2 regions of the Psychrobacter sp. Ps1 genome follow, and region 2 is predicted to be linked to the other one. Evidence: predicted binding sites of a transcription regulator. Region 2 holds the regulator's gene; the other holds the start of a gene.
The links. Region 2 encodes PhoB, which activates phosphate uptake and scavenging genes when phosphate is short. Its sites were predicted from a motif close to TGTCATNAANCTGTCATAA; they were not measured.
Positions count from the first base shown of each region.

Region 1: pstS (phosphate ABC transporter substrate-binding protein PstS) is a predicted target of PhoB. The motif match lies at 2,268-2,286, and genes of this name have one in related genera.

Region 1 covers NZ_JADQAN010000006.1:76,166-81,640, reverse strand. Annotated here, with positions in the region: gene pstC (phosphate ABC transporter permease subunit PstC) at 1-819, opposite strand, end outside; gene pstS (phosphate ABC transporter substrate-binding protein PstS) at 1,029-2,195, opposite strand; TPP riboswitch at 2,488-2,632, shown strand; gene thiC (phosphomethylpyrimidine synthase ThiC) at 2,881-4,995, shown strand; gene I3249_RS04480 (fructose bisphosphate aldolase) at 5,119-5,475, opposite strand, start outside.
Region 2 covers NZ_JADQAN010000018.1:54,813-60,287, reverse strand. Annotated here, with positions in the region: gene I3249_RS10085 (alpha/beta fold hydrolase) at 1-201, shown strand, start outside; gene I3249_RS10080 (DUF3820 family protein) at 250-972, opposite strand; gene I3249_RS10075 (M23 family metallopeptidase) at 1,170-1,760, shown strand; gene phoR (phosphate regulon sensor histidine kinase PhoR) at 1,868-2,959, opposite strand; gene phoB (phosphate regulon transcriptional regulator PhoB) at 3,018-3,722, opposite strand; gene dtd (D-aminoacyl-tRNA deacylase) at 3,835-4,287, opposite strand; gene asd (archaetidylserine decarboxylase) at 4,401-5,234, shown strand; gene I3249_RS10050 (HD domain-containing protein) at 5,332-5,475, opposite strand, start outside.

The sequences.
Region 1 (5,475 bases), on a different contig from region 2:
AAACTCATTGGCCAAGGCCGAGGTAATCGTCACGCCAGAAGTAAACAGGCTTGGACTGATATTAAACGCATTACCAATCAAGAAGGTAACTGCCATCGTCTCACCCAATGCACGACCAAGACCCAAAATTACGCCACCAACAACACCAGCTTTGGTATAAGGCAGGATAATCTTGAACATGACTTCCCAAGTCGTCGCGCCCATGCCATAGGCTGACTCTTTCAGTAAATCTGGTACGACAGAGAAAACATCGCGCATGGTAGCGGCGATGAACGGTATGATCATAATGGCAAGCACTAGGGAGGCGGTAAACATACCCAGTCCCATAGGCGCACCTGCAAACAGTTTACCGATAATAGGCAAAGGGCCGACGTGCTCAATGAACCATGGCTGAATGTGATCACCAAAAAATGGCGCAAATACGAACAATCCCCACATACCATAAATGATAGATGGGATACCAGCCAACAACTCAATGGCGATACCAAGTGGTTTTTTGAGGAACTTAGGGCACATTTCGGTTAAAAATATCGCAATACCGAAACTGACTGGAACCGCGATAACAATAGCGATAAATGACGTGACTAAGGTGCCGTAAATAGGCGCTAATGCACCGTATTCATTGGCGACTGTATCCCAGTTATTGCTGGTATAAAATCCCAAACCAAACTCTTGAATACTCGGCCATGCTCCAACAATTAGAGACACCAAAATGCCCCCTAAAGATAGGAGGACGAGTATGGCAAACGCTTTAGTAGAGTTAACAAACAAAGCGTCGTAACGTTTTTGTTTAGCCAGTTGGGACCTTAAGTCTGTCATAAGTGTCTCAGCATTGAATGGGATGAATCGAAATATTAAAAAGATGTATATCAGGTCTTAACACAACAAACTTAAACGGTATGAGTAACTATATCTATCGAGATGTATTCATCAAATTTGCTGTGTTAAAACCTCTCAAACAACTACCGGAGAATAGTTATTCGAGAGGATAACTTGTCGGTTGCTAAATAGTATTTAGCAGAAACAAATTACTGAGCTGGCTTGTAGACAGGTTGTCCATCACTACCTTTTACTTCGTTCCACTTCTCTTTGAACAAGGCTACTGCCGTGTCAGAGAACGGTACGTAGTCTAGTTCCATGGCGCTGTCATCACCTTGGGTATAAGCCCAGTCAAAGAAGTTCAACACGCCAGCTACCTGTTGAGGATTTTCTGGTTGCTTATGTACCAAGATAAAGGTCGCAGCAGCGATAGGCCATGCTTGGTCAGTTTCAGAGTTAGTGATGACTTTATAAAAGCCTTCTTGTTGTGACCAATCGATATCACCTGCCGCAGCAAACGTCTCAGCAGATGGCTGTACAATGTTACCAGCTGCGTTTTTCAGCGCAGTATGTGACATCTTATTTTGCTTAGCGTAAGCATACTCAACATAGCCGATAGAGTTTTTCATGCGGTTTACGTAGCTTGAAACGCCTTCGTTACCTTTACCACCTGCACCAGTAGCAGAAGTCGGCCATTTGACGGTTTTATCAACGCCAACGGTGTCTTTCCAGTCTGGTGAAACCTTGGCAAGATAGTCAGTGAAGTTAAAAGTCGTACCTGAACCGTCTGAGCGGAATACTGTTGTGATTGCTGCATCTGGCAAGGTCAAATCTGGGTTCATCGCCTTAATCGCAGGGTCATTCCAGTTACTGATTTTACCCAAATAGATATCAGCTAAAGTCGTACCGTCTAGCTTCAGTGCACCAGGCTCAACACCATCAATGTTGACGATTGGTACAACACCACCGATGACTGTTGGGAACTGAATCAGACCTGCTTCGTCTAACTCTTCAGGCGTCATCGGGGCATCAGAAGCACCAAAGTCTACTGTTTTTGACTGAATTTGTTTGATACCACCAGATGAGCCAATCGACTGATAGTTGACTTGGCCGCCGGTCGCAGCATTGTAGTCATATGACCATTTCGCATAGATAGGCTGCGGGAACGACGCACCCGCACCTGTAATATTCATAGCGATATTTTCAGCAGATTTAAAATCTGACGTAGCAGAAGATGCTGTCTGAGAGGTTGTTTCAGCTGTTGTCACAGCGCTACTGCTAGTATCAGCAGTTGGCTCCGCCGTATCTGTTGACTTATTACACGCCGTAAGCATTAATGTACAACTGACGGCCACTGCTAATAACGAATAACGCATGTAGGACTCCTAAAGTTTAACAACGGTATAAAAAAGCATTGCTTGTGATATGCGTGTTATCTTGCCAAATCTTTATGACAGTTTAATGACAACTTCTAGAATCCTTCATTCGCTTTACATAATATTTGAATAATTCGTCTACAACCTAGCAATACTAAGCACCCTCATCTATTAACACTCAAAAAATTATTCACGAAAATATGGAACTGTATGTGTGACACGGAATATTTGTATCCAAATACTATTAGCCGTTGGTACAGAATTTTGTTAGTATGAAGGCTGATTTACAACACTGACAGACTCGGGGTGCGGTGTATTTTTGGCTCACTTTATTAAACTTACTTTATTAAAGTAGTCGCCTTAATACATTCGCTGAGAGATCACCCGCCGAACCTGATGCGGTTAGTACCGACGCAGGGAAGTCTTAAGCACTTTGTTATTTACGACAAAGGGCGCGTAGAAATACATTTTTATCGTCACTACTGTCTTAATATGCGTGATGCATAACCGGATAAGAAGAGAGGATATCAAGCTGCGTCCAATATTTGATGAGCACCATGCGCGACGATACTTTTTGGTCGAAGTTGTGGGTTCATGATATAAACTTGTCTAGATGATGGATGCCTACCCCCGCAGATACTGGCGGTGTTGATTTTATTCAAAAACCAACACGCTAGGACAGCATATGACTACTGCAGACACTACTTCAATTGCACCGAAAGCCCAAACGCATAACCCAGCCGACAACTCAACGCTTGCTTCTAATGCTGCTGACACTAATAACGTCAAAGCAGATAAGAAAGCAGATGCGCTAAAAACCCCTGCTCACCGTGCCGCAAGTGATGCCCGTTTCGAAGAAGATGCGCGCGACTTGCACCGTATTTTACCTGCCTCAAGAAAAGTCTATATCGAAGGCTCAAGACCTGACATCCAAGTACCGATGCGTGAAATCAGCTTGGCTGATACGCCTGTTGGCGGTACTGGAGATAAAGACGGTGAGCATAATCCGCCGTTTTATGTGTATGACACCTCAGGTGTATATACCGACCCTAATGTCGATATCGACCTTACACGTGGATTGCCAAAATTGCGTGAGAACTGGATCGCAGAACGCAATGATACCGAGCAATTAAGCGGCCTATCTAGCTCATACGGACAAGCACGTGCTCGCGATATCAGCACTGCCAACCTTAGATTTGCTCATATTGATAAACCGCGTCGCGCCAAAGCAGGACAGAACGTCACGCAAATGTACTATGCACGCCGTGGCATCATCACTCCTGAGATGGAATATATCGCCATACGCGAAACGCAAAAGCAGCATGAACTGACCGATATGCGTCAACACGATGGCGAAAGCTTCGGTGCCAATACGCCTCAAATCATTACCCCTGAATTTGTTCGTGATGAAGTGGCGGCTGGACGCGCTATTATCCCAAACAACATCAACCACCCTGAGTCTGAGCCGATGATCATCGGGCGCAATTTCTTGGTGAAAATCAATGCCAATATCGGTAACTCAGCGTTGGGCTCGTCTATCGATGAAGAAGTATCTAAAATGACGTGGGCAACACGTTGGGGTGCGGATACTATTATGGATTTATCAACGGGCAATCATATTCATGAAACCCGTGAATGGCTAATCCGTAACTCTCCTGTGCCGATTGGTACGGTACCGATTTATCAAGCCCTAGAAAAAGTCGATGGCGTCGCTGAAGACCTTACATGGGAGATATTCCGTGATACGTTGATTGAGCAAGCAGAGCAAGGCGTCGATTACTTTACCATTCACGCCGGCGTACTATTACGCTATGTACCGCTCACCGCAAAGCGTCTGACAGGTATCGTCTCACGTGGTGGTTCTATCATGGCTCAGTGGTGTCTAGCCCATCACAAAGAAAGCTTTTTATACACGCATTTCGAAGATATCTGCGAGATTATGAAACAGTACGATGTAGCATTTAGTCTAGGTGATGGCCTACGTCCTGGTTGTTTGCAAGATGCCAATGATGAAGCGCAGTTTGGCGAGCTACGTACGCTTGGTGAATTGACTAAAGTGGCATGGGAACACGATGTACAGGTGATGATCGAAGGCCCTGGACACGTCGCGATGAACCGCATTAAAGAAAACATGGACTTGCAGCTTGAGCTATGTGCTGACGCGCCTTTCTATACTTTGGGGCCATTAACGACAGACATCGCTCCAGGCTATGACCATATCACTAGTGCCATCGGAGCTGCAATGATTGGATGGTTTGGTACAGCGATGCTGTGCTATGTCACGCCAAAAGAACACTTGGGTCTGCCAAACAAAAAAGACGTCAAAGACGGCATTATCACTTATAAAATCGCTGCACACGCTGCTGACCTTGCTAAAGGTCATCCAGGAGCACAGGCACGTGATAACGCATTATCTAAAGCACGTTTCGAATTCCGCTGGGATGATCAGTTCAATCTAGCACTCGATCCTGATACTGCACGTGAATATCATGATGAGACGTTGCCAAAAGACGCACACAAATCGGCACACTTTTGCTCCATGTGTGGCCCTAAGTTTTGTTCAATGAAAATCACTCAAAACGTCCGTGAATATGCAGCAGGACTAGATAAAGATGCTGCCAACCAAAAAGTAACGCCGCAAACAGGCGACTTAACTGACGCTGGTCATCTAATCAAAGAGGTAGATACAGAGCTCGTTGGACAAGTTGGTGAAGCCACTGCTGAGGAAATTCGTCAAGGCATGGCGGAGATGACTAAAAAATATAACAACGAAGGACGCCAGTTATATAAAGAGGTGTAGGGTTAATAACCGATACTTTTCAAATAAGAAAAGCCCTACTATTTAAGTATTTGCACACTTATCTAGTAGGGCTTTTTTGGCTTATTTACTCATAATTTATGTGCGAATTTTCATTTACTATGTTTACACTTTCGACGCCTGATAAATCTCTTCAATTGAAGCATTAATTGTCTCAGCAAATTCACTATCGCTTTGTTGCTTACTCAAGCCTTCGGTAAAAGCACGCGAGAAGCTCGCAATCATACCTGGGTTTTGTTTGAGCTTGGCACAAGCATCGCTACGACTATAGCCACCAGATAACGCCACCACTTTGAGCACTTTAGGATGGTCAATCAGCTCCTGATAAAACCCTGCCTCTTCTGGCAATGTTAGCTTGAGCATCACTTGGTGTTCGTCATTCAAGCGTTCTAGATTGCGCAGTATATCTGCCTTCAACAGTAACTCGCACTCATGCTTTTGAGTGCTATCAATATTGACCTC
Region 2 (5,475 bases):
GATGATGATATCGCCAACAGTGAAAACATGGACGATATGATAAGGGTATTTACAAAAATGCCCGTAGAAAAGCGATTCTTAGACCCTGAGGATTTTGGACTAAATCATATCGGTCATATGCGCTATTTCAGTAGTAAGACCAATATAAAAGCACCGCAGTTATGGCAGATGGCGGTGACATGGTTGCACGAACAGCCATAAGCTTATTGTCATGTAGCCCCTTATATATTAGCTACGTAACAACTCAGATTACTTTTCTGCGTTTTCTGCTTCATCTAGTTTTAAGCGTTTAGTCAATGCCGAATACAGCGACGGCTGCATGTTATGAATATTGCCTATCATCCATTTAACATAGCTGATGGGCACATCTTTGATCGGCTTGCCTTTATGCTTACCAAACGGCATCTTGCTCACAGGGGTCGCCTTATTGGAAATAGCATGTGCCGCTGCAAAATCTGTCGGCGCAATCTCTAGACGCTCGCAGCATGCTTGATACAGCAAATAGCACATTCGAGCATCGCCAAGCGCATCATGAGCGGCAATCGTCATTGCACTCGCCTCACCCTTACCCAATAACTGCTCGATACATTTAGACTGACCGTAAGCACGCCATTCTGGAAAGGCGGCCCGCGCAAGTCTCACCGTACAAATTAGCTTAGCAGAAGGACTGCCAATCACTCGCCAATCAAAACGTACGTTATGACCAATCAAGTACTCTGGTAACTCAAACTGCTCCAACTCAAATCGCTCCAGTCCAGCCACATCATCATCAGTAATACCATGCACCTTTATGACAATAGGTGAAATAGATCGACCACTGTTAAAGTATTTCATCCACTCGAAACCAGTTGCTACATTGATAGTAGCAACTTGGATAGGTCTGGGATCACTGCCCTGATCTGTTTCGGTATCGATAACCAGCGCTGTTTCGCGCGTGGCAGAAATATCAGCAGGTTTAAAAGCATCATTCATAAAGTATTAACCATCAGTAGCAACTGTCTATGCTCAGCAGAAATGTTAAGTAGATAAAACTGTATTTACTGTCTATATCCTTAACCATAAGAATATCTATGGGGGTAAAAACGATAGATAACAATGCGATACATACGTTATCAGACGAAGCTTTTATAATAAAATCTCAAATGACATAAAACATATATGAGACATCAATGCTAGCAGATGGAAACAACCAGCCTCCCAGACCTTCTTTTTTTAGTCGTTTAATAAGCCTATTGATTAAGGCTATCATATTGCTAGCACTGTTATTTGTCTTTGATAAGCTACTACCCAGTATCAGTCAACAGACGCAGTCATTTGTGGTTGCCAAATGGCAGCAATTAAGTCTATTGCAACAAGAACTGCCGACCGAAAACAGCTTACCCAGTCCACTACCAGAACGAAACCTGACAGACACTTGGGGTGCAGCACGTAGTCAAGGCCGCTCCCACGAAGGCATCGACATCTTTGCGCCGCGCAATACTCCCGTACAGTCGACCACGCAAGGCGTAGTAAGCAAGGTTGGTGAGAACACATTGGGTGGACGCGTGGTTGTGGTGGTAGGGCCTGGTGGCGCAGGACATTACTACGCTCATCTAGAAGACTATGCTGACATCTCTCCCAATGATTGGGTCAATCAGGGCGACGTAATCGGTTATGTGGGTGATAGCGGTAATGCAAAAGGAACACCGACACATGTACACTATGGTATCTATATTAATGGCAGTGCGGTCAACCCTTATCCGCTTTTGCAAAAGGATTAACGGATACAGAAAAGTATATCGTTGTCCCGAGCTGAAGTAGTCCTAAGTTTGCATTAATCACAAAACTGAAGCCGAAAAACCAACGCTAATACAGACTAGAAATCGTATTAATTGGCTGTGACGGATCTGACGTAGTTTGAAGGAAATACCACACTAAATGTCGATCCTTCCCCTTCTACTGAATCGATTTGCAATTGTGCTTCGTGCTGGTGTAATACGTGCTTTACAATCGCTAATCCCAACCCCGTACCACCTGTCGCACGACTGCGACCTTTGTCGATACGATAGAAACGTTCTGTCAAACGGGCGATATGCTCTGACGCAATACCGATCCCATCATCTTCGACCGCGAAACGGCAGCCATCAGACGTCCTTGTCCAGCTTATAGTGATATTGCCACCTTTTGGTGTATATTTGATGGCATTGATTACTAGATTGGATAGCGCACTATTTAAGTACATCTCTGACCCGTAGAGCCCATCATACGTATCTATATGCAAATGAATGATGTGTTTGTACGCTTGGTTGTACGCTTGGGCATCGTCGTAGATATTGGTTAGTAGCTTAGTCATATCTATGTAATGCAGCTCGTGTGACTCTTCGATTTCAATCTTAGACAATAGCAGCAAGTCGTTCACGATTCTGTTCATACGGGCAGTTTGCTGCGTCATAAGCTCAAAACCGCGACGCCATTGCGGCGGCATATCTGGCTGATCGGAGAAATTTTCTAGGTAGCCCATCATCACAGTCAATGGTGTTCTAAGCTCATGCGAGACATTCGCCACAAAATCCTGACGCATTTGCTCTAAGTGCCGCAGGCGAGTCACGTCATATACAAACAGCAATTTTTCATCCCCAAAAGGGGTCAGTTCGCACTTCAAGTAGCGACTAGGATCTCGCCACGATTCTATATGGACGCCATCGTTAGGTATCGTTGTACCTTCATAATACTGGCGGAACTCAGGTACAGTAATAAAGTCAAAGATGTTCTGACCTTTGTCCTCTGGCTGTAGCAGCAATAAGTCTTGTGCCGCCTGATTCCACCATTCTAGACCGTCATTATTATTGAGCAAAATCACTGCATCGCGCAAGGCTCGTAATGCACTGCCGATTTTTTTGAGTTGCTCCGCTGTACTTTGAGTAGATATTTGCTCTAATAGAGCTGATTGCTCACTTTGTGCTGGCGCTATCTTGTCCATCTCTTATCCTTACCACTATCCGCGGCCTTTATATCGCTGCGGCATTATTTGTACAAGATTAACTTGGCTCAATCAGGCTAGAAAATCGGTAGCCTGTTCCACGTACCGTCTGTATCAATGTATCACAGTCATAAGGTCGCAGTAATTTACGTAGACGTTTGATATGCACATCGATGGTTCGGTCTTCGATATATACATTGCCGCCCCATACCTGATCGAGCAGCTGCGTTCGTGTATAGGCGCGCTCAGGGTGACTCATAAAAAATGCCAATAGGCGATACTCTGTGGGCCCAACATCAACGATTTTACCTGCAGCTGTCACGCGCTGACTCTTGGTATCTAGACTTAACTGTCCAATTTCGATAGGTTTGTCGCTACTCATCGCGCTACTGCGGCGTAGTACGGCTTTGATTCTAGAAATCAGCTCACGAGTCGAAAAAGGCTTGGTCATATAATCATCTGCGCCTGCATCTAGACCATGCACCTTACTGTCTTCTTCACTTTTTGCCGTTAGCATAATGACTGGTATTTCAGAGAGTAGCTCGTCGTTTTTTAGCATACGACAAAAATCCACACCACTCTTGTCACCCGGCAACATCCAATCTAACAGTATCAGTGACGGTCTATGATCGACCACTTGCTGATGCGCCTCTGACACATCTGCCGCTTGCAAGCTATCAAACCCAGCCATCTCTAGCGTCATGACAACCATTTCACGAATCGCAGGCTCATCTTCCACAATCAAAATTTGCTCATTATACATAGGACATTCTCGGTGTTAGCGGACAAAATCTAGCATGTAAAAAGGCGATATATACTCACCAGTCTCTACCTATTAAACGGATTAATTATGACAGCTTGATGACACTCTAAAATCAGATTTCTAGTAAAAAATTAAGCGGCCCATCATTAACGCTCGACACTTGCATATCCGCACCAAACTGACCAGTTGCCACATTTGGATACTTAGTTTTGGCATAATCGACCAGTTGTTCAAATAGCGCTTGCGCCGCAGCAGGTGCCATCGCACCACCAAAGTCTGGTCGGCGACCTTTGTCTGTTTTTGCCATCAAGGTAAATTGTGAAACTAATAATAGCCCACCACCGACCTGCTGAACGTTTTTATCCAGTTTACCAAATTTGGCAGGATCTTCGTCATTTTCAAAAATGCGATAGGTCAATATTTTGTCAATCATACGCTGGGCAGCGGCGAAATCGTCTTCGTGCCCTAAGCCAATATATGCCAATACCCCATGCTCAATCTCACCAATACACTGTTGATCGACGACCACACTAGCGTGCTTCACCCGTTGTATGAGTGCTTTCATTTACTAATTCCTTAACAGATTATGGCCATACAATAATATGCTGTCCATGATAAAATACCGTCATTAACTTAACTATTATTTCTTACATTACACCTTATTTTGGTAGCCTTATTATGAATGTATTTACCACCTTACAACAGCTTGTACCGCAGCAAAAGCTCAGTAAAGTCGCTGGACGTTTGGCCGCCAGTCGCCACCCTTATGTCAAACGTACCTTTATCCGTAGCTTTGCCAAAGCTTATAATATCAGCTTAGACGAGTACGAACGCCAAAGCCTTAACGCTTATGAGAGTTTTAATGACTTTTTCACTCGTGAGTTAAAAGAAGATGCTCGTACCATCGACGCTACTGCAAACGGTATCGTGAGCCCTGCGGACGGTATTATCTCTCAGCTAGGACAAATCGAAGACCATAAACTACTACAAGCCAAAGGTCGTCACTATGATGTCGGCCAACTACTTGCTGATAGTGAAGATGGCAGTTATTTCGCTGATGGTAGTTTTGCAACTATCTACTTAGCACCTAGTAATTATCACCGTGTGCATATGCCGTTTACTGGCACATTGACCAAGACTCGCTATGTACCTGGTACACTGTTTTCGGTCAACAATACTACGGCGGCTAACGTGCCAGACTTGTTTGCGCGTAATGAACGTCTGGTCTGTATGTTTGATACCAAGTATGGCAAAGCAGCTGTTGTGATGGTTGGTGCTATGATCGTCGCTGGTATTGAAACCGTCGCCACTGGCAAAATTACCCGCACGGATGATATACAGGAAGCGGATCACGATATGCAGTTTGCAGCAGGCGAAGAGCTCGGACGCTTCTATCTAGGCTCAACGGCTATCGTAGTATTACCAAAAGCAGCAAAGGCTGACTGGCTAGATGGTATGCAAGCCAATAGCGTCGTGCAAATGGGTCAATTGCTAGGAATGGCAAACGCTTAATAACATGCTTGTATAAAAGCACTGAAAATATCAGCCCAGTTAAGCGTGAATCATAATGCTTAACTGGGCTTTTTTTATGCCTGTTACTTATGCAGACTTACGCGTCAATTAACCAGCCTTGCTGAGTTGCGTATTCAATATTATGTGAGAGCCAATCATGGATAGGAGGAAAGCTGTCTTCGATAAATGCATGCGCACCCGCCACCTGCGAGCGCGTAACGCCAAGCTCAACCCACGTTTT